DNA from 3 places in the Streptomyces sp. NPDC033178 genome. Region 1 is predicted to be linked to each of the others. Evidence: riboswitches for the same ligand, from Rfam matches in the RefSeq annotation. Region 1 holds a riboswitch; each other region holds the start of a gene.
The links. A riboswitch is a leader RNA that binds a small molecule or an ion and turns the genes downstream of it on or off. The one in region 1 is predicted to bind S-adenosylmethionine.
Positions count from the first base shown of each region.

Region 2: linked by a shared signal. The riboswitch ahead of thrC (threonine synthase) and the one ahead of ACZ5VQ_RS13625 (aminotransferase class V-fold PLP-dependent enzyme) in region 1 are both predicted to bind S-adenosylmethionine.
Region 3: linked by a shared signal. The riboswitch ahead of ACZ5VQ_RS07755 (glutathione S-transferase C-terminal domain-containing protein) and the one ahead of ACZ5VQ_RS13625 (aminotransferase class V-fold PLP-dependent enzyme) in region 1 are both predicted to bind S-adenosylmethionine.

Region 1 covers NZ_JBVIPT010000005.1:6,585-13,240, forward strand. The annotation lists gene qcrB (cytochrome bc1 complex cytochrome b subunit) at 1-1,176, shown strand, start outside; gene trpD (anthranilate phosphoribosyltransferase) at 1,354-2,418, shown strand; SAM riboswitch class IV at 2,731-2,847, shown strand; gene ACZ5VQ_RS13625 (aminotransferase class V-fold PLP-dependent enzyme) at 3,009-4,403, shown strand; gene ACZ5VQ_RS13630 (glycerate kinase family protein) at 4,474-5,676, opposite strand; gene ACZ5VQ_RS13635 (SLC13 family permease) at 5,729-6,656, opposite strand, start outside.
Region 2 covers NZ_JBVIPT010000007.1:166,677-173,332, reverse strand. The annotation lists gene groL (chaperonin GroEL) at 1-1,226, opposite strand, end outside; gene ACZ5VQ_RS19305 (cold-shock protein) at 1,573-1,779, opposite strand; gene ACZ5VQ_RS19300 (MoaD/ThiS family protein) at 2,235-2,510, opposite strand; gene thrC (threonine synthase) at 2,660-3,964, opposite strand; SAM riboswitch class I at 3,982-4,139, opposite strand; gene ACZ5VQ_RS19290 (glucosyl-3-phosphoglycerate synthase) at 4,344-5,291, shown strand; gene ACZ5VQ_RS19285 (alpha,alpha-trehalose-phosphate synthase (UDP-forming)) at 5,510-6,656, shown strand, end outside.
Region 3 covers NZ_JBVIPT010000003.1:85,564-92,219, forward strand. The annotation lists gene ACZ5VQ_RS07735 (SpoIIE family protein phosphatase) at 1-1,204, opposite strand, end outside; gene ACZ5VQ_RS07740 (NtaA/DmoA family FMN-dependent monooxygenase) at 1,311-2,723, opposite strand; gene ACZ5VQ_RS07745 (LLM class flavin-dependent oxidoreductase) at 2,746-4,026, opposite strand; gene ACZ5VQ_RS07750 (putative leader peptide) at 4,102-4,224, opposite strand; SAM riboswitch class IV at 4,496-4,641, shown strand; gene ACZ5VQ_RS07755 (glutathione S-transferase C-terminal domain-containing protein) at 4,851-5,546, shown strand; gene ACZ5VQ_RS07760 (AfsR/SARP family transcriptional regulator) at 5,681-6,656, shown strand, end outside.

The DNA.
Region 1 (6,656 bases):
CTGCTGTTCGTCCTCGGCATGTTCACCGGGTTCACCGGCTACTCGCTCCCGGACGACCTGCTCTCCGGTACCGGCGTCCGCTTCACCCAGGGCGCGATCCTGGCCACGCCGATCGTCGGAACGTACATCTCGATGTTCCTGTTCGGCGGGGAGTTCCCGGGCGGCGACTTCGTCTCGCGGTTCTACTCGATCCACATCCTGCTGCTGCCCGGCATCATGCTGGGGCTCGTGGTCGGCCACCTGATCCTGGTCTTCTACCACAAGCACACGCAGTTCGCGGGTCCCGGAAAGACGAACAAGAACGTCGTCGGCATGCCGCTGCTGCCGGTCTACATGGCCAAGGCCGGAGGCTTCTTCTTCCTGGTCTTCGGTTTCATCGCGATGGTGTCCGCGGTCGCGTCGATCAACCCGATCTGGGTGCTGGGACCGTACCGGCCGGACCAGGTGTCCACGGGCGCCCAGCCGGACTGGTACATGGGCTTCGCCGAGGGTCTGATCCGTGCGATGCCCGGCTGGGAGATCAACCTCTGGGGTCACACACTCGTCCTGGGTGTGTTCATCCCGCTGGTGCTCTTCGGTCTCTTCCTCGGCATCCTCGCGCTCTATCCGTTCATCGAGTCCTGGATCACCGGAGACAAGAGCGAGCACCACATCCTGGACCGGCCGCGCAACGCGCCGACCCGTACGGCCTTCGGTGTCGCCTGGGTGACCGCGTACATGATCATGCTGATCGGCGGTGGCAACGACATCGTCGCGACCCACTTCCATCTGTCGATCAACTCGGTGACCTGGTTCGTCCGGGTCGGGTTCTTCGTCGGACCGGTCCTCGCGTTCGTCGTCACCAAGCGGATCTGTCTCGGCCTCCAGCGCCGCGACAAGGACAAGGTGCTGCACGGCCGCGAGTCGGGCATCATCAAGCGTCTGCCGCACGGTGAGTTCATCGAGGTCCACGAGCCCCTCAGCCAGGAGGCTCTGCACACCCTCACGGCGCACGAGCAGTACGAGCCGGCCGTGATCGGCCCGGCGGTCGACGAGAACGGTGTCGAGCGCAAGGTGAAGGGCCCGCAGAAGCTGCGCGCCAAGCTCAGCAACGCGTACTTCGGCGAGGACAACCAGATCCCGAAGCCCACCGCCGAGGAGTACAAGGAGATCACGAGCGGCCACGGCCACCACTGATCTTCTACCTGTTCGCCACGGCAGGAGCCCCGTCCATTGCCCGGACGGGGCTCTTTGCCGTCCCCGGGGCTGGATAGGGTGGACCTGGTCCCGTACGAGCGATGAGCTACGGGCAAGCCCCACACTCCACATCCCACAGGCGTCCCCATCGCGGGACGGACGACCCAGGAGCGGCATATGAGCGCTGTGACCCCCGCAGGAGGCGACACCGCGGCGGTCCGTTCCTGGCCCGCCCTGCTGAACGGCCTGCTGGACGGACGCGACCTGAGCGCCGCCGACACCGCCTGGGCGATGGACCTGATCATGCGGGGCGAGGCGACCGACGCGCAGATCGCCGGGTTCGTGGTGGCGCTGCGGGCCAAGGGCGAGACCGTCGAGGAGATCGTCGGGTTCGTCCGGGCGATGTACGAGCACGCGAACGTGATCGAGGTGCCGGGGGAGACCGTCGACATCGTCGGTACGGGCGGCGACGGGGCGAAGACCGTCAACATCTCCACCATGTCGGCGATCGTCATCGCCGGTACGGGTGCCAAGGTCGTCAAGCACGGCAACCGGGCGGCCTCCTCGGCCTCCGGGGCGTCCGACGTGCTGGAGAAGCTCGGGGTCAATCTGGAGCTGCCGACACATCGGGTGGCCCAGGTCGCCGAGACGGCCGGGATCACCTTCTGCTTCGCGGCGAAGTTCCACCCCGCGATGCGCTACGCGGGCGCCGCGCGCGGGCAGCTGGGGATCCGTACGGTCTTCAACGCGCTGGGTCCGCTGACCAATCCGGCGAAGGTGAGGGCGCAGGCCGTCGGGTGCGCCGATCCCCGGATGGCGCCGATCATGGCCGGTGTCTTCGCCGAGCGCGGCAACTCCTCGCTCGTCTTCCGCGGTGACGACGGGCTGGACGAGCTGACGACGACCGCTACGTCGCGGGTGTGGATCGTACGGGACGGGAAGGTGCGCGAGGAGTCGTTCGATCCGCGTGACGTGGGGATCGAGCTGGTGCCCGTGGAGGCGCTGCGCGGGGCCGACGCCTCGTACAACGCGGATGTGGCCCGGCGGCTGCTCAACGGGGAGACCGGGCCCGTTCGTGACGCCGTGCTGCTGAACTCCGCGGCGGCGCTGGTGGCTCTGTCGCCGGGGGACGGGCCGCTCGCGGACCAGCTCCGGGCGGGGATGGTGAAGGCGGCGGCCGCGATCGACTCCGGGGCGGCGAAGGCGACGCTGGAGCGGTGGGTGGCGGCGACCAACGCGTAGCCGCTGGGCCGGCCTTTTTCTTCGCCCCCGCCGCCCCTTCCCGTCCCGTCCCCTGGGGGCTCCGCCCCCAGACCCCCGTATCGCGCTGAACGCGCTCGTCCTCAAACGCCGGACGGGCTGATGGTGTCGGCCCGGGCTGCGAAGTATTCAGCCCCTCCGGCGTTTGAGGAGCGGGGGTTCGGGGGCTGGCCCCCGAAAAGGGACGGGAATGGGTAGGGGCGGCGGGGGCGAAAAGGCCCCGTCGCTCCCCGGCCGTTCCGGCATCCGGACGGCGGGGTTGCGTCGGGAAGATCGTGTGGCAAGATGCAGGCAGGTCATGAGCGACAGCCATCAGGCCCCGGCCGGCTGTCCGGCAACCCTCCGTCCGTGGCGGGGTGCCCCGGGTGAAGACCAGGCCGTAGGCAGTGAGGTCTACGGCAAGCGCGGACCCCTCGCATCACCAGGGGTCCTGGTCGTCCGAGGGAGCCTTCTGTGAGCAAGCGAATGCGATAGGGCGTAGAGCCCCGCCTCCGCACCCCCCTTTTCACCTCACCCGCGCTTGAGCCCTACCCGCTCGCGTGGTGTTCCCGCCTGCCTCACAGGAGTTCGCCATGTCTGTTTCCACCGCTGTCTCCACTGCCGCTGTCGCTGCCGCCGACGAGCCCGTGTGCCGTGACACCTCCGCGTCGCTGCCCGTGCTGGGGCGAGACGTCACCGTCCCGCTGGTCACCGGCGGCGAGGTCACCTACGCCGCGCTCGACTACGCCGCCAGCGCCCCGGCCCTCCAGCGGGTGTGGGACGACGTGGCCGCGTACGCCCCGTACTACGGGAGCGTGCACCGCGGGGCCGGGTACCTCTCCCAGCTGTCCACCGACCTGTTCGAGAACGCCCGCAGGACCGTCGAGGAGTTCCTCGACTGCCGCGACGGCGACCAGGTCGTCTTCACCCGGTCCACCACCGACTCGCTCAACCTCCTCGCCGCCGCCCTGCCCGCCGACTGCCAGGTCTTCGTCTTCGAGACCGAGCACCACGCGTCCCTGCTCCCGTGGCGGAACGCCCGCGTCACCTACCTCAACGCCCCGCGCACCCCGGGCGAGGCCGTCGCCACGCTGGAGCGGGCGCTCGCCGAGCGGGACCCCCACGGTCCGGCGCTCGTGTGCGTCACGGGCGCCTCGAACGTCACCGGCGAGCTGTGGCCCGTACGGGAACTGGCCGCCGCCGCCCACACGAACGGCGCCCGGATCGTGCTCGACGCCGCCCAGCTCGCGCCCCACCACCCCGTGTCCGTACGGGAGTTGGACGTCGACTGGGTCGCCTTCTCCGGTCACAAGCTGTACGCGCCCTTCGGGTCGGGTGTCCTCGCCGGACGCGCCGACTGGCTGACCGAGGCCGAGCCGTACCTCGCGGGCGGGGGTGCCTCGCGGAAGGTCTCACGGCGGGTGGACGGCGGCGTCGACGTCGAGTGGCACGAGAGCGCCGCACGGCACGAGGCCGGGTCGCCCAACGTCATCGGTGCCTACTCCATCGCCTCCGCCTGCAAGGCCCTCACCGAGGCCGGCTTCGACACGCTGGTCGCCCGGGAGCAGCACCTGATCGACACCGTCAGGACCGGTCTCGCCGAGGTGCCCGAGGTGCGTGTCCTCTCGCTCTTCGGCGACGACGCGCCCCGCGTCGGTGTCATCTCCTTCGTCGTCGAGGGCTGGAACAGCTCGCACTTCGCCGCCGCGCTCTCCGCCGAGTACGGCATCGGAGTGCGGGACGGTCTGTTCTGCGCGCACCCGCTCGTACGCACCCTCCTCGGCAGCGACCCGCAGACCCAGGGCGAGTGCGGTGCCCCCGAGGCGGCGCCCGGCGAGAAGTCGCTCAACGCGATCCGCGTGAGCTTCGGGGCGGGCACGCCCGACGAGCACGTCAAGCGGTTCGTCCGTGCCGTCAAGGAACTCGTGAGCGACGGCGCGAAGTGGAACTACCGCACGGTGGAAGGGCGTTGCGTCCCGGCGGTGTGACCCCGGTCTGACCCCGGTCTGACCGGCTGGTGGCTCCCCGAGTGTCCGCCGCCCCCCGCCGGGGCTGCGCTCACACGCCCGCCCCTCGTGGCAGCCCCGCCCCCAGCAGGATCATCCGCAGCGCTCGCTCGGTCGCGTCGGTGAGGAGTTCGGAGGCTCGTACGAGGGCCTCGGCCAGGGCCATCGGGGCGGGCAGGATGCCGGTGAAGGCGTCCACGCCCGGGACCGTGTGGGCGCCCTCGCCGAGGGTGCCCGCCAGGGCGAGGACCGGGCGTCCGTTCAGTTTGGCGCGGCGGGCCACCTCGGCCGGGACCTTGCCACGCGGTGTCTGGTGGTCCAGGGCACCCTCCGCGGTGAGGACCAGGTCGGCGCGGGCGAGGCGGGCGTCCAGGTCGAGGTGGTCGAGGAGCACCTCGAAGCGGGGGAGGAGACGGGCGCCGAGAGCGGCGAGGCCCGCGCCCAGGCCGCCGGAGGCACCCGTACCGGGGCCGCCGTACAGGTCACAGGTGACCGGGAGGTCCCGGGTGAGGACGTACGCCCAGTTCTCCAGGCCCGCGGACAGCTCCTCGACCTGCGCGGGGGTCGCGCCCTTCTGCGGACCGAAGACCCGGGCGACGCCGCGCTCACCGCAGAGCACGTTGTACGGGTTGCAGGCGACCAGCAGTTCCGTGTGGGCCAGACGGGGGTCGAGACCCTTCGGGTCGATGTGGTGCAGGCGGGTCAACTCACGGCCCCCGTGGGGGAGTTCGAAGCCGTCCTCGTCGAGCAGGCGGGCGCCGAGCGCCTGCAGGGCTCCGGCGCCCCCGTCCGACGTACCCGAGTCGCCGCAGCCGACGAGGATGCGGCGTACGCCCGTGTCGAGGGCGGCGCGGATCAGCTCGCCGACGCCGTACGTGGTGGTGGCGCCCGGGTCGCGCAGGCTGTGCGGGACGAGGGAGAGGCCGGCCACCGCCGCCATCTCCACGACGGCCGTGTCGGCGGAGCCGAGGTCGGAGCCGGAGCCGGATCCGACACCGGATCCAGCGCCGAGCAGCGCGAAGTGGGTGCCCACGGGCTCGCCGAGCGGGCCGGTGGCGGGCAGGGCGACCAGTCGGCCCCCGGTCGCCGAGGCGAGGGCCCGGGCAGTCCCCTCGCCGCCGTCCACCAGCGGGATCAGGTCGACCTCGGCGTCCGGTACGACACGGCGTACGCCCGCCGCGATGGCGTCGGCGGCGGCCTGTGCGGACAGGGACTCCTTGAAGCCACTGGGGGCGACGGCGAAACGGGTCAGCATGAGAGGGCTCCTTGAGGACTTCACGGCTTGCGGGCTTGCGGGCTTGCGGGCTTCAGGGCTTGAGGACCGGTATGCCGAGCAGCGGCCACACGGTGTGGGCGAAGAGCAGGACGAGCGCGGCCGTCAGCGGGGCCAGGACCGCGGACAGGCGCAGCAGATCGCGCGGGGTGTACGTCGGTGTGCCGGGTATCTCGGCGAAGAGCGTGACCGGCTTGGCCGACGCCGGGAGCGTGTGGCAGAAGCCCGCCGCGGCGGTGGACGCCAGCGCGGCCGCGACCGGGTTGACTCCCGCGCCCACGGCGGCCGCGACCACCAGCGGTACGAGGACGGAGGACCGGGCCGAACGGGACTGCAGGACCAGATGCGCGGCCGTGCTCACCGCGACGACGAGCGCGAGGAACAGCCACGGGGCCACGTCCCCCGGCAGCCCGGACACCAGCCATCCCGCCGCCCCCGAATCCGCGAGCGCGACACCCATCGCCATCGTCGCGGCCATGAAGAGGAGCAGCGACCAGGGGACCGTCTTCAGAGCGTCCTTCAGGCCCACGGTTCCGAGAGCGGGCGAGGCCGCGACGACCGCGCCGATCAGGGCGACGACCGCGGGGGACACCTGGTGGAGGGGCTCGCTGCACCACAGCGCGACCACCGTGGCGAGCAGCAGCGCGCAGCGCGACTCGGCGGGCGACCAGGGGCCGGTGACGGGCTGCTCGCTGTGCTGCTGGATGTCATCGGCCGTGATCCGTACGGGAGTTCGGCGGTCCGCGCGCCGCGTCGTCGTCAACAGCACGGTTTCCGCGGCCAGATGGGAGGACGCCACGGCCAACGGCAGCCCGAGCAGCAGCCACTGTGTGAAGTCGATACGGTCCCCGGTCGTCTCCCACAGCACCGACACCGTGATCAGATGCGCACCGGCACCGATCAGGGTCGCCACCGCCGACAGGAGGATCACGGTCGGAAAGAGCAGCGCCAGCATCACGACC
Region 2 (6,656 bases), on a different contig from region 1:
ATGCCCTCCTCGACGGCCGCCTTCGCGTTGCGAACGGCGTCCTCGATGCGGTGCTTGCGCTCCTTGAGCTCGACCTCGGTGGCGGCACCGGCCTTGATGACGGCCACGCCGCCGGCCAGCTTCGCCAGGCGCTCCTGGAGCTTCTCGCGGTCGTAGTCCGAGTCGGAGTTCTCGATCTCGGCACGGATCTGGTTGACGCGACCGGCAACCTGGTCCGCCGAACCCGAGCCGTCGACGATCGTCGTCTCGTCCTTGGTGATGACGATCTTGCGAGCGCGGCCGAGCAGCTCCAGGCCCGTGTTCTCGAGCTTGAGGCCGACCTCCTCGGAGATGACCTCGCCGCCCGTGAGGATGGCGATGTCGTTCAGCATCGCCTTGCGGCGGTCACCGAAGCCCGGAGCCTTGACGGCGACGGACTTGAAGGTGCCACGGATCTTGTTGACGACCAGGGTCGACAGGGCCTCGCCCTCGACGTCCTCGGCGATGATCAGCAGCGGCTTGCCCGACTGCATGACCTTCTCCAGGAGCGGGAGCAGGTCCTTGACGTTGGCGATCTTCGAGTTGGCGATCAGGATGTAGGGGTCGTCGAGGACGGCCTCCATACGCTCCATGTCGGTGGCGAAGTACGCCGAGATGTAGCCCTTGTCGAAGCGCATACCCTCGGTGAGCTCGAGCTCCAGACCGAAGGTCTGGGACTCCTCGACCGTGATGACGCCTTCCTTGCCGACCTTGTCCATCGCCTCGGCGATGAGCTCGCCGATCTGGGTGTCGGCGGCGGAGATGGAGGCCGTCGAAGCGATCTGCTCCTTGGTCTCGACATCCTTGGCCTGCTCAAGGAGGGCACCGGAGACGGCCTCGACGGCCTTCTCGATACCGCGCTTGAGAGCCATCGGGTTGGCGCCGGCGGCTACGTTGCGCAGGCCCTCGCGGACCAGCGCCTGCGCCAGAACGGTCGCGGTGGTCGTACCGTCACCGGCGACGTCGTCCGTCTTCTTGGCGACTTCCTTGACCAGCTCAGCGCCGATCTTCTCGTACGGGTCCTCGAGCTCGATCTCCTTGGCGATGGAAACACCATCGTTGGTGATCGTGGGGGCGCCCCACTTCTTCTCGAGGACGACGTTGCGACCCTTGGGACCAAGGGTGACCTTGACGGCGTCGGCGAGCTGGTTCATCCCGCGCTCGAGACCGCGCCGTGCCTCCTCGTCGAACGCGATGATCTTGGCCATGTGAAGTGGTCCTCCCGGACTGGGGTGGAATCTCCAGGACCGCGCCCGCGCCCGCGACGGACGGCCTGCCGACCTCGTGGTTCCTTGCCCCACCCGGCCAGCGGGCCTCACCGACCCGGTCCTCGTTATCACTCTCACCTTCAGAGTGCTAACGCCAATGATTAGCACTCGACCCATGCGAGTGCAAGCGGCTCAGGATGATCCGCAGGTGGGAGCAGGTGGGAAGAGAGTGGGCAGAGAGGCAGTGGACGGCGCGGACGGCGCGCGGGCGTGCCGAAGGGCCCGCACCCGGTGGGGTACGAGCCCTTCGGAAGAAGAACGTCGCTGCAGTAAGTCGGCGCGTGCTTCAGCCGGTCGCCAGTCGGACCATGTCCGCCTGCGGCCCCTTCTGGCCTTGCGAGATCTCAAAATCGACCCGCTGACCCTCTTCCAGGGTGCGGTAGCCGTCCATCTGAATCGCGCTGTAGTGGACGAAAACATCCGCACCACCGTCGACCGCGATGAAGCCGTACCCCTTCTCCGCGTTGAACCATTTGACGGTGCCCTGAGCCATGCCTAACTCCCCTATTACTGGCCCTTGCACAGACCCGCACTTCGCGGATCCGGGTCAGACCTCACCCCCCAACGGTTGGGGGTGTGCGCCGGAACGCGTCGACCGCGGCTGAATGTATCCGTCCAACTGCCGTCTGCAACAGGTCAATCCGACGAGAATTCCGGGCACGACCGATCGGGAATATGTGAAGAATTCACGAAGATTCAGGGCAAGTCGGGCCCCATGAATGCCATAAAAGGCTCAAAAAGGCGGGGCACTTTGGCTACTTCTTGTCGGGCTTCGGGCGGGATCTCAATGCGCCCGGCGTGCGGATCGAAGCAGGTTCCCCAACTGTACCGCGCTCAACCATACAGAATTGCCCCTTCCGCTTCTCTCACGGAGGGGGCAATTCGATGAACTCTCGGTGACGTCCGTTACCGAAGGTAATGATCAGCCCTCGGCGCGGCGCCCGACGGTCAGCCGCCGGCGACCGCGGGAATGATCGACACCCCGGCACCGTCCGGCGTCGCCGTCTCCAGGCCCTGCTCGAAGCGGACGTCGTCGTCGTTCACGTACACGTTGACGAACCGGCGCAACTGCCCCTGGTCGTCCAGGACCCGGGCGGCGATCCCGGTGTGGTTCTTCTCCAGATCGGAGATGACCTCACCAAGAGTCCCACCCTCAGCAGAAACCTCGGCCTTGCCGCCCGTGTAGGTGCGCAGGATGGTGGGGATACGAACGTTGACGCTCATGGGGTTGGACCTCCGTCGGAGTGGGTGGCCCCTTCAGGGGCGCGGGGAACTGCGCAGTCTTTGGCTTTCAGGGGCGCGGGGCAGTGACATTTGCGGCTCCGCCGCGGGGCGCGACCAGCCCCCACGCACCCGCAGCGAAGGAACAACGACTAACCGAGCCCAGCCTCACGGAAGGAATCCAGGTTCGGCCGGATCGTCGCGGTCAGCCCCGTGTCGGAAGCAACCGCGTCCAGGGTCTTCAGACCATCACCGGTATTGAGGACAACCGTGGTCAGACTCGGATCCAGCAGACCGTTCTCGATCAGCTTCTTCGCCACCCCCACCGTCACACCACCGGCGGTCTCCGCAAAGATCCCCTCGGTCCGCGCCAGCAACTTGATCGCGTCGACCACCTGCTCGTCGTTCACGTCCTCCACGGCCCCACCCGTACGCCGGGCGATATCGAGAACGTAAGGACCGTCCGCCGGGTTTCCGATCGCGAGCGACTTCGCGATCGTGTTCGGCTTCTGCGGCCGTACGACATCGTGCCCGGCCTTGTACGCCACGGACACCGGCGAGCAGCCCTCGGCCTGCGCACCGAAGATCTTGTACGGCTTGTCCTCGACGAGCCCGAGCTTGATCAGCTCCTGCAGACCCTTGTCGATCTTCGTGAGCTGCGAGCCGGAGGCGATCGGGACGACCAGCTGGTCGGGCAGCTGCCAGCCGAGCTGCTCACAGATCTCGTACGCGAGGGTCTTGGAGCCCTCCGCGTAGTACGGCCGCAGGTTGACGTTGACGAAGCCCCAGCCCTCGCCGGCCGGGTCGCCGATCAGCTCGGAGCAGAAGCGGTTCACGTCGTCGTAGTTGCCCTCGATGCCGACGAGCTCGCCGCCGTAGACCGCGGCCATGACGACCTTGCCCTGCTCCAGGTCGTGCGGGATGAACACGCAGGACCTGAAGCCGGCGCGCGCGGCGGCGGCGCCCACCGCGCCGGCGAGGTTGCCGGTGGAGGAGCAGGAGAGGGTGGTGAAGTTGAAGGCACGCGCGGCCTCGATGGCCTGGGCGACGACGCGGTCCTTGAAGGAGTGCGTCGGGTTGCCGGAGTCGTCCTTCACGAAGAGCTTGCCGGCGTCGACACCCAGCTCGCGCGCGAGGTTGTCGGCCTGGACGAGCTTGGTCCAGCCGGGGTTGATGTTCGGCTTGTCGGCCACGTCCGCGGGGACGGGCAGCAGCGGCGCGTAACGCCAGATGTTCGCGGGGCCCGCTTCGATCCGCTTGCGGAGCTCCTCGGTGTCATAGGCCGAGAAGTCGTACGCGATCTCCAGCGGGCCGAAACACTCCTCGCAGGCGAAGACCGGACCGAGCGGGACGCGGTGGCCGCATTCCCGGCAGGAAAGCGCGGCGGCCGGGCCGAGGTCGACGGAGTTCGCGGCGGTGGTGGAGTTCGTGGTGCTTGCAACTGTCTGCGCAGCCATGGAGGCGAGGCCCTTTCTCCTCATCTTCCTCACGACGCACTTCGCCGTGAGACGGATTTGGCACCTTCCCTAGCCGGGAGCCTCGCTGCGCTGATCGACGATGATCAGGCCGAGACCGGCTGGAGGGTTGCCGGGGCTTCAACGGGCCGTATCCCTCTGCCCCTCTGGATGAGCGGTATTCAGTTGTGGTTCTGGCTCTGGTTTTGGTTGTGCACGCAACGACCCCCGACATGCGATGGTCATCAGCGTTGTTCAAGACTGTAACCGAAGGCCTGGATGGTGGAGAGAGCCGTCCGAACCGCGAGATGACAGTGACACAACCCACACTGCAGGCCGCGGCGGGCACACGCATCCCAATGAACGCAAGGGAGAGCCGCACGTGCTGGAAGACGTCGAGCGCTGGCTGAGCACGCGCTCCTGGTCCGTCGAGGACCGCCCGCTCAAGCAACTCATCGCCGCGAAGCGTGCCACCGGCTCCACGGTGAGTGTCGTACTGCCCGCGCTCAACGAGGAGGAGACCGTCGGCGAGATCGTCGCGATCATCCGCCGTGAGCTGATGACCAGGAAGGTGCCGCTCGTCGACGAGATCGTGGTGATCGACTCGGGTTCGACGGACCGCACCTCCGAGGTCGCCGCCGACGCGGGCGCCCGTGTCGTGCACCGGGACGAGATCCTGCCCCGGCTGCCGGCCGTCCCCGGCAAGGGCGAGGTGCTGTGGCGCTCGCTCCTCGTCACCCGCGGAGACATCGTGGCCTTCGTCGACGCGGACCTGAAGGAGTTCTCGGCGGACTTCGTCTCCGGGATCGTCGGCCCGCTCCTCACCGAACCGGGCGTGGATCTCGTCAAGGCGATGTACGACCGCCCGCTGGGCTCCGCCGCAGGTCAGGGGGGTCGGGTCACCGAACTCATGGCCCGCCCGCTCCTGAACATGCACTGGCCGCAGCTGGCCGGCTTCGTCCAGCCGCTGGGCGGGGAGTACGCGGCCCGCCGCTCCCTCCTCGAACAGCTCCCGTTCCCCGTCGGGTACGGCGTCGAGCTGGGCATGCTGGTCGACGCGCTGCACCTGGTGGGTCTGGACGCCCTGGCCCAGGTCGACGTCGGCGTCCGCAAGCACCGCCACCAGGACGGCCAGGCCCTGGGCCGCATGTCCGCCGCGATCTACCGCACCGCCCAGCTCCGCCTGGCCCGCGGCCACATGATCCGCCCCTCCCTGACCCAGTTCGAACGAGGCGAGCACGGCTTCGAGCCCCGCACGTACTCGGTGGACATGGAGGAGAGGCCGCCGATGGCGGAGATCGAGGAGTACGTGGAACGCAAGGCGGCGTAGCGCTCCGCGGGGTGCGCCGTTGTTGTCTGCGGCGCCGCGCCCCTAAAGCCAAAAGATTGCGCAGTTCCCCGCGCCCCTTGAAGGGGCGCGGGGCCGTGACATTTGCGGCTCCGCCGCGGGGCGCGACCAGCCCCCACCGGCCCGCAGCCAACCGACAACCCCGCCTCCACGGCGAGGGGAACGTTTGAGCGTTTACACCAAGGGCTAGATTTCGAGGCATGGTCTCCACCCGCGCCACCCACAACATCCTGGTCGCCTCCAACCGCGGCCCGGTCTCGTACACCCTGGACGAGACCGGGGCGCTCACCGCCAAGCGCGGCGGAGGCGGCCTCGTCTCCGGCCTCTCCGCGATCGGCCCGGACGCGGGCGCCCTGTGGGTGTGCTCGGCCCTCGGCGACGGCGACCGCGAGGCCGTACGACGAGGGGTGGGCGAGGACGGCGTACGGATGCTGGACATCGACGCCGCCACCCACGAGGCCGCGTACAACGGCATCGCCAACTCCGCGCTGTGGTTCGTGCACCACCTGCTCTACCAGACACCGCTGGAGCCGGTCTTCGACAAGGAGTTCCGGCGCCAGTGGGCGGCGTACGAGACGTACAACCACGCCTTCGCCGAGGCGCTGGCCGAGGAGGCGGCGGAGGGCGCGGCCGTCCTCGTGCAGGACTACCACCTGACCCTCGTCCCGCGGATGCTCCGCGAGCTCCGCCCCGACCTGCGGATCGGGCACTTCTCGCACACGCCTTGGGCGCCGCCGGAGTACTTCCGGCTGCTGCCGGACGACATCGCGGCGAAGGTGCTCGGCGGGATCCTCGGAGCGGACCGGGCCGCGTTCCTCACCCAGCGGTGGGCGGACGCGTTCACGGACTGCTGTCACGCCGTCCTGGGTCCCGGGATTCCCTCCGGTACGCGGATCGGGGTGCACGGTCTCGGGGCGGACGCGGACTTCCTGCGCGAGCGCTCGCACCGGCCGGACGTGGACGAGCGGCTGGCGGTACTGCGCGAGCAGATCGGCACGGCCCCCGACGGCAGCGCCCGTAAGGCGATCGTGCGGGTGGACCGGACCGAGCTGTCCAAGAACATCGTGCGCGGGCTGCTGGCGTTCCGGGAGCTGCTGGAGGAGCGCCCGGAGTGGCGCGAGCGGGTGGTGCACGTGGCGTTCGCGTACCCGTCGCGGCAGGACCTGGCGGTCTACCGCGACTACACGGCCGAGGTGCAGCGGGTCGCGGACGAGATCAACTCCCAGTACGGGACGCCCGGTTGGACCCCCGTCCTGCTGAACCTCAAGGACGACTTCGCACGTTCACTGGCCTCCTACCGGCTGGCGGACGTGGCCCTCGTCAACCCCATCCGGGACGGCATGAACC
Region 3 (6,656 bases), on a different contig from region 1:
GATGCTCGGGAGTGAGGATCCGTACGAAGACGGCCACGCCCAGTGTCGTACCGCGTGCCACCAGCGGCACGGCCATCAGCGACAGCTCGTGGTCCTCGCCCTCGCGCAGTTTGGCGGAGCGGGCGCCGTGCTCGGCGAACCAGGTGTCGAGGCCGCTGTCGCCGGTCCGGGTGAGCACGGGCTCACCGGTGGCCAGGGCGCGGGCGGGCGGGGAGAAGGCGGGGTAGACGTCGGCGGAACCCAGGTCGATGGCCGCCTCCGGCACACCGGGGGTGTCGGAGTGGTGGGCGACCCGGCGCAGCTCCACGCCGCCCTCCACCGGCCCCGTCCCGGGTTCCTCGCCCTGGAGGACCGAGTCCAGCAGGTCGACACTGGCGAAGTCGGCGAGCCTGGGCACGGCCAGTTCGGCCAGTTCACGGGCGGTCTGGATCACGTCGAGCCTGGTGCCGATGGAGCCGGCGGCCTCGTTCAACAGGGCCAGCCGCTGTCGCGCCCAGTACTGCTCGCTGCTGTCGAACCCTGCCAGCGCGGTGCCCAGCAGCTCTCCGGCCTGGTCCCGCACCGGCCACATCTCGAAGCTCCAGGCGTGCATGCGACGGCCGGACGGTGAGCGGGTCCAGCTCTCGTAGTGGACCGGCTGCCCGGTCTCGACGACGATCTCCAGATGGCGCAGGAAGCCACGGCTGTGCTCGGCGTTCTCCACGGTGTCGGGGAAGTACCGGTACTGGAACGCCTCCTCGGGCTGCCCCATGACCTGGCACGCGAAGTCGTTCATCCGCAGGTAGCGCTGCCCGGTGTCGAAGATCGACATGGACATCGACGCCTGTTTGAAGGCCAGCTCGCCCAGGGTCCGCTCGCCCGAGGCCCGCTCGACCCGGTCCGGGGTCGCGGTGATGACGAACCCCGGCGGCCGCCCCTCCCCGCCCTGCAGCGGGCACATCCGCAGCGCCAGCTCCAGTCGCCGCCCGTCCTTGTGGCGTACGGCCACGACCGCGTCGCCGTGTGTGAGCAGAGCGTGCCGGGCCGCCGCGGGGTCCCCCGCCACCAGCTCCGACGCCGGCCGCCCGGTCACGTCCTCGGCCGTGTGCCCCGTCAGCAGCCGTGCGCCCTCGCTCCAGCCCGTGACGTTGCCGCTCGCGTCGACCACCGCCATGGCGTCACCGGCCGTGGCCGCCGGTCCTCCGTCGCGCGGCAATGTCACCATGTGTACAAGAATGGTCCCCTTCGGCATCCGCATCAAGCCAGATGACCGGTTTCCACCCCCACTCCGCGGCCTCGTGCCCACCCGGTCGGGGTGACCTCCGGGACCGTCACGAAGCCACCCGCTCACCCCGCTCACCGATGTCGGCGGCGGCATCGGCGTCGGCAGTCGTACGGGAATCGGGATGGGCCAGGCCCAGGTGGTCGCGCAGGGTCGTGCCCTCGTACTCCGTGCGGAACACTCCGCGCTCCTGGAGCAGCGGGACCACCGTGTCGGCGAATGCGTCGAGGCCGCCGGGGGTGATGTGCGGGACGAGGATGAAGCCGTCGCTCGCGTCGGCCTGGACGAAGTCGTCGATGGTGGCCGCGACCGTGGCCGGGGAGCCGACGAATGCCTGGCGGTTGCCGGTCTCGATGACCAGGTCGCGGATGGACCAGTTGTTGGCGGCCGCGCGCTCCCGCCACTCGCGGGCGGTGGCCAGCGGGTCGCGGTACATCCGGACCTGGGCCCGGCCGCGCGCCACGGTGTGCTCGCCGAGGTCGGGGTCGATGTCGGGCAGCGGGCCGTCGGGGTCGTACGCGGACAGGTCGCGGTTCCAGACGAACTCCAGGTGCTTGATGGCGGTCGCCCCGCTGACCTGCTGCCTGCGCACCTCCCGTGCCAGTTCCTCCGCCTCGGCGTCGGTGTCCCCGAGGACGAAGGTCGCGGCGGGCAGGATCAGCAACTGGTCGGGGGTACGGCCGTAGCGGGCCAGGCGTCCCTTGACGTCCGTGTAGAACGCCTGGCCGTCCTTGAGCGTGGCGTACCGGCTGAAGATCGCGTCGGCACTGGAGGCGGCGAACTCGCGGCCCTCCTCGGAGTCGCCGGCCTGGAAGATCACCGGGCGGCCCTGCGGGGAGCGCGGGACGTTGAACTGCCCCTCGATGTCGAAGTGTTGGCCCTGGTGGACGAAGGCGCCGGCCTTCGCGTCGCGCAGGAAGGTGCCGGTTTCCTGGTCGGCGACGATCTCGTCGCCGTGCCAGGAGTCGAAGAGTTCGTTCGCGGTGGCCAGGAACTCCTTGGCCCGGGAGTAGCGCTCGTCCTGCGGGAGGAAGCCGCCGCGGCGGAAGTTCTCGCCGGTGAAGGCGTCCCAGGAGGTGACGACGTTCCAGGCGGCGCGCCCGTCCGAGAGGTGGTCAAGGCTGGCGAACTGCCGAGCCACTTCATAGGGCTCGTTGAAGGTGGAGTTGATGGTGCCGGTCAGGCCGAGGTGCTGGGTGACGGCGGCGAGCGCGGTGAGGACGGTGAAGGTGTCGGGGCGGCCGACGACGTCCAAGTCGTAGATTTTTCCGCCCTGTTCGCGCAGTCGCAGCCCTTCGGCGAGGAAGAGGAAGTCGAACTTGGCGCGTTCGGCGGTCCGCGCGAAGTGCGCGAAGGAGCTGAACTCGATGTGGCTGCCGGCCTCCGGGTCGCTCCACACGGTGGTGTTGTTGACGCCGGGGAAGTGGGCGGCCAGGTGGATCTGCTTCAGCGGCTTGCTCATGGTCCTGCGGTCTCCGTCCGGCTCAGGCGGTGGCGTTGGCAGCGGCGTTGGCGTTGGCGTTGGCGTTGGCGTTGACATCGGCAACGGCTTTGGCGGCGTAGCGGTTGGCCGGGCGGGCGAGTCCGAGCAGTCCGCGCAGGGTGTCGGCCTCGTAGGCGCGGCGGAAGGCACCCCGGCGCTGGAGTTCGGGCACCAGGCCCTGGGTGATGGCCGGCAGGTCGTGGCAGAGGACGGCGGGACGCAGCCGGAAGCCGCTCAGCCCGGCCGACCGCAGCTCCTGGAGCAGGTCGGCGAATTGGGCGGGTGTGCCGGTGAAGACGCGGGCGTCGCTGGTGAACGGCGCTCCCGCGAGGGCGTCGAGGCGGTCCCTGCGGGCGGCCGCGGCGGCCGGATCGTCGTCGAGGAAAACCACCAAGTCGCCGAAGACGTGCAGGGGTTGGTCGGCGCGGCCCGCGAGGGCCTGTTCGGCGCGGATCTCGGCGACGATCGCGCGGGCCTGGTCGGTCTCGTGCGGGGTGACGTAGCCGATGTCGGCGGAGCGGGCCACCAGCCGGTACGGGACGGTCTGGTGTGCGAGTGCGCTGACGACGGGCTGGCCCTGGGGCGGACGCGGGGTGATGGAGGGGCCCTTGACGCTGAAGTGCGGGCCCTCGAAGTCGATGTAGTGGAGCTTGTCGCGGTCGACGAAGCGGCCGGTGGCCACGTCCCGGATCTCGGCGTCGTCCTCCCAGCTGTCCCAGAGTCTGCGCACGACCTCGACGTAGTCGGCCGTCTCGTCGAAGAGCTCGGTCACCACATCCCGCGTGGCCGGGCTGTCGTAGGCATCCAGGCGGGGCAGCGTACGGCGGCCGAAGTGCGCCGCCTCGTTCTGTCGTGCCGTCAACTGCACCCGCAGGCCCGCCCGGCCGGAACTCACATAGTCGAGGGTGGCGATGGCCTTGGAGATGTGGAACGGCTCCGTGTGCGTGGCCACCACGGTCGGCACCAGGCCTATGTGGCGGGTCAGCGGGGCGACACGGGCGGCGACGAGAACGGCGTCGAGCCGGCCGCGGACCTGGTCGGTCCGCCCGTCCGGCTCGATGAAGTGCGAGGACTGCAGTCCCAGGCCGTCCTCGAAGGTCACGAAGTCGAGAAGTCCGCGCTCGGCCTCGGCGACGAGGTCGGCCCAGTACTGGGCGGTGAACAGTTCCCGGGGCCGGGCCACCGGTTCGCGCCAGGCGGCGGGGTGCCAGCCGGCGCCATCGAGTGCCACGGCGAGGTGCAGATGGGCTGAAGAGGGCAGGGCAGAAGGTGCTGAGGACACGAGGGGTGTGCCTTCCTGATCGACCGTACGAGGAAGCCGGCCCTCACCTGAGGGCGCGGCCGCGTGGGATACAGGTCAGGAGCAACAGAGCGCGCCGGCAACGCGCAGCAGGTCGATGTGCGGCCGGGAGTAGAGGCGTACGCGATGGAGCGGGGCGGCCTTCGGGACGCCGCGGCGGGACACGGTTCGGGCTCGCACCTGCGTCACCTCCGCACTTCCGGCCCGGCGGACGGGAGTCCGGCCGACCTCATATTCGCGGGCCCTCGATGGGGCACCGCATCGTCGTCAACGGGCACAACAGTACGGCTGTGCCTTTTCTTCCTGCCATGGGGAGTTCTCGTTCGGAGTTCCTGTCGGGAGGCTTCCCGTCACGAGGTGCGAAGCCGGTCCGGTGGTCCGGCGGCCGGATGCCCAGTTGCTGAGACGCCGTCTTGACGGTCCCGCGGACCGCGTCAACACTGGCGGGGACGGTCACGATTGCCAGCGCCCGTCGTGCGGGGAATCCCCGTTCGTGCGGTCATCGGCCCCGGCCCGCTGGCAGGCAACCCTTCCACCGCGACGGGGTGCCCCGGGTGACGACCGGGTTCCGCCGGAGCGGCGGGGCAAGCGTGGTCTCGCGTCTCGCGAGCCCCGACGGCAGGACCGGTGGGAATGTCCAGGAACGGCTTGACGAGGCGCCTGCACATCGATTTGTCGCGTGTCTCCAGCGCTTACTGATCCGCTACGCGTCCGACCGATCCGGACCTGTACGGCAGCGCAGTCACTCCGTTCCGCCACTGGCGCCCACGAGGCGGCCAGGGCCTCCGCGTTCCCCCTGGAGAGTCATGCCCGAGACAGTTTCCCGCGGTTCCAGCAGCACTGACACCTTCACGTCGGCGGCCTCTCGCGCGACCGCTACTCACTCGTCCGGCCGTGGCACAGCCGCCGGCGGCACGGCCGTCCCCGGTCCGGCCGCCCGTCCGCACCGCTTCCGCGGCCGTATCGGCGTCGGTCTCGCGGGCGGCTTCTACCCGGCGCCGCACCGCTATCAGCTGTACCTGTCCGAGGCCTGTCCCTACTCGGGGCGTGTAGCGGTCGTCCTCGACCTGCTCGGCCTCAAGGGCTCGCTCACCACCACGCTCCTGAAGCTCCCCGCCGAGACGCCGGATGCCTTCGCATCACTGCGCGGCGCCTACGAGGCGACCTGGCACCACTACGACGGCCCGCTCACCGCGCCCGCGCTGTGCGACCGCTGGAGCGGACGCGTCGTCAGCAACCACGCGCCCGACATCCTCCGCGACCTCGCCGGCCTGCTCGCCGACGGAGCGTGTGAGTCCGCACTGGCTCGGCTCGACCGGCAACTCGCCTGCCACCCCTACGTGTTGGGCGATGAGCTCAGCACCACGGACAGGGACCTCTGGGTGACACTCACCCACCTCGACCACTTCGACGCGGCCGGCACCCTCACCGCGTACCGCCACATCGAGGATTACGTACGACGCCTCGGCGATCACCCGGGCCTTTCCGCCGACGAGCACTGAGCGCTCGGCGCAGGCCCACGAACCGGTGTGACAACTGCGCGGCACTGGGCCGGAATACGCCTTCCGGATATGCCGATGAGGGAGATAGAGAAAGGGAATAGTGGGGGAATTGTAAAACGGCGGGCGGGGGACGCATGCGCATTCAGGTACTCGGACCGGTATGCGCATGGCGGGACGGCACCCGCCTCGACCTCGGTTCGCCCCAGCGCCGCGCGGTACTGGCCCTGCTCGCCGTGTCCCGTGGACAGCAACTGCCGTTCTTCGGACTCGCGGACGCGCTGTGGGGCGAGCGCCCGCCGGCGACCGCGTCGAACGTCGTCCAGACCCACATCAAGCACCTGCGCCACCTGCTGGAACCGGACCGGCCACCACGCGCCCGCAGTGCGGTGCTCCCCCGGCTCGGCGACGGCTACGCGCTGCGCGTCCCGTACGACGCCATAGACCTGCTGCGCTTCAGGGACCTGGTCGCCGGGGCGGTGACCGTACGACGGGACGGGAGGGGCGGCGGCCAGGAGCGGGCGGCCGCACTGCTGACCGACGCGCTCGGGCTGTGGCAGCAACCGCCCCTCGCGGACCTGCCCTTCCTCTCCGCCCACCCGGTGGTCGTCGCGCTGGCGGAGGAACGTCGTGGTGCGGTCGCCCAGTACGGCGAGGCCATGATCGCGGCGGGCAGGACCGCCGACGCGTTGCCCGTCCTGGAGGAGACCGCGGTCGCGCAGCCGCTGGACGAGGATGCCCAGGCCCGGCTCATCCGGGCGTACGAGGCTGTCGGGCGGCGCGACCAGGCGGTCGCCGTCTACCGGCGGAGCCGCCGTCGGCTGGCCGACGAGCTCGGCGTCGACCCCGGCCCCGCGCTGGCCGAGGCGTATGCCGCCCTGCTGCGCCGCCGCCCCCGGCCTTCGACTCCCGGCGCCGGGCACGCTCCCGCCGACGGCCATGGCACGGCAGGCGCCGCCGAGTTGCCCGCTCAGGTGCCCGCCCACGTGCCCCCGTATCCGCCTTCGGCGCACCGATTACCCGCACAACTCCCGGCGGACGTACCCGACTTCGCGGGCCGTGACCCGGAACTGTCCGCACTCGACAGGCTGTTGGCCGCCGCGGCGGACAGCC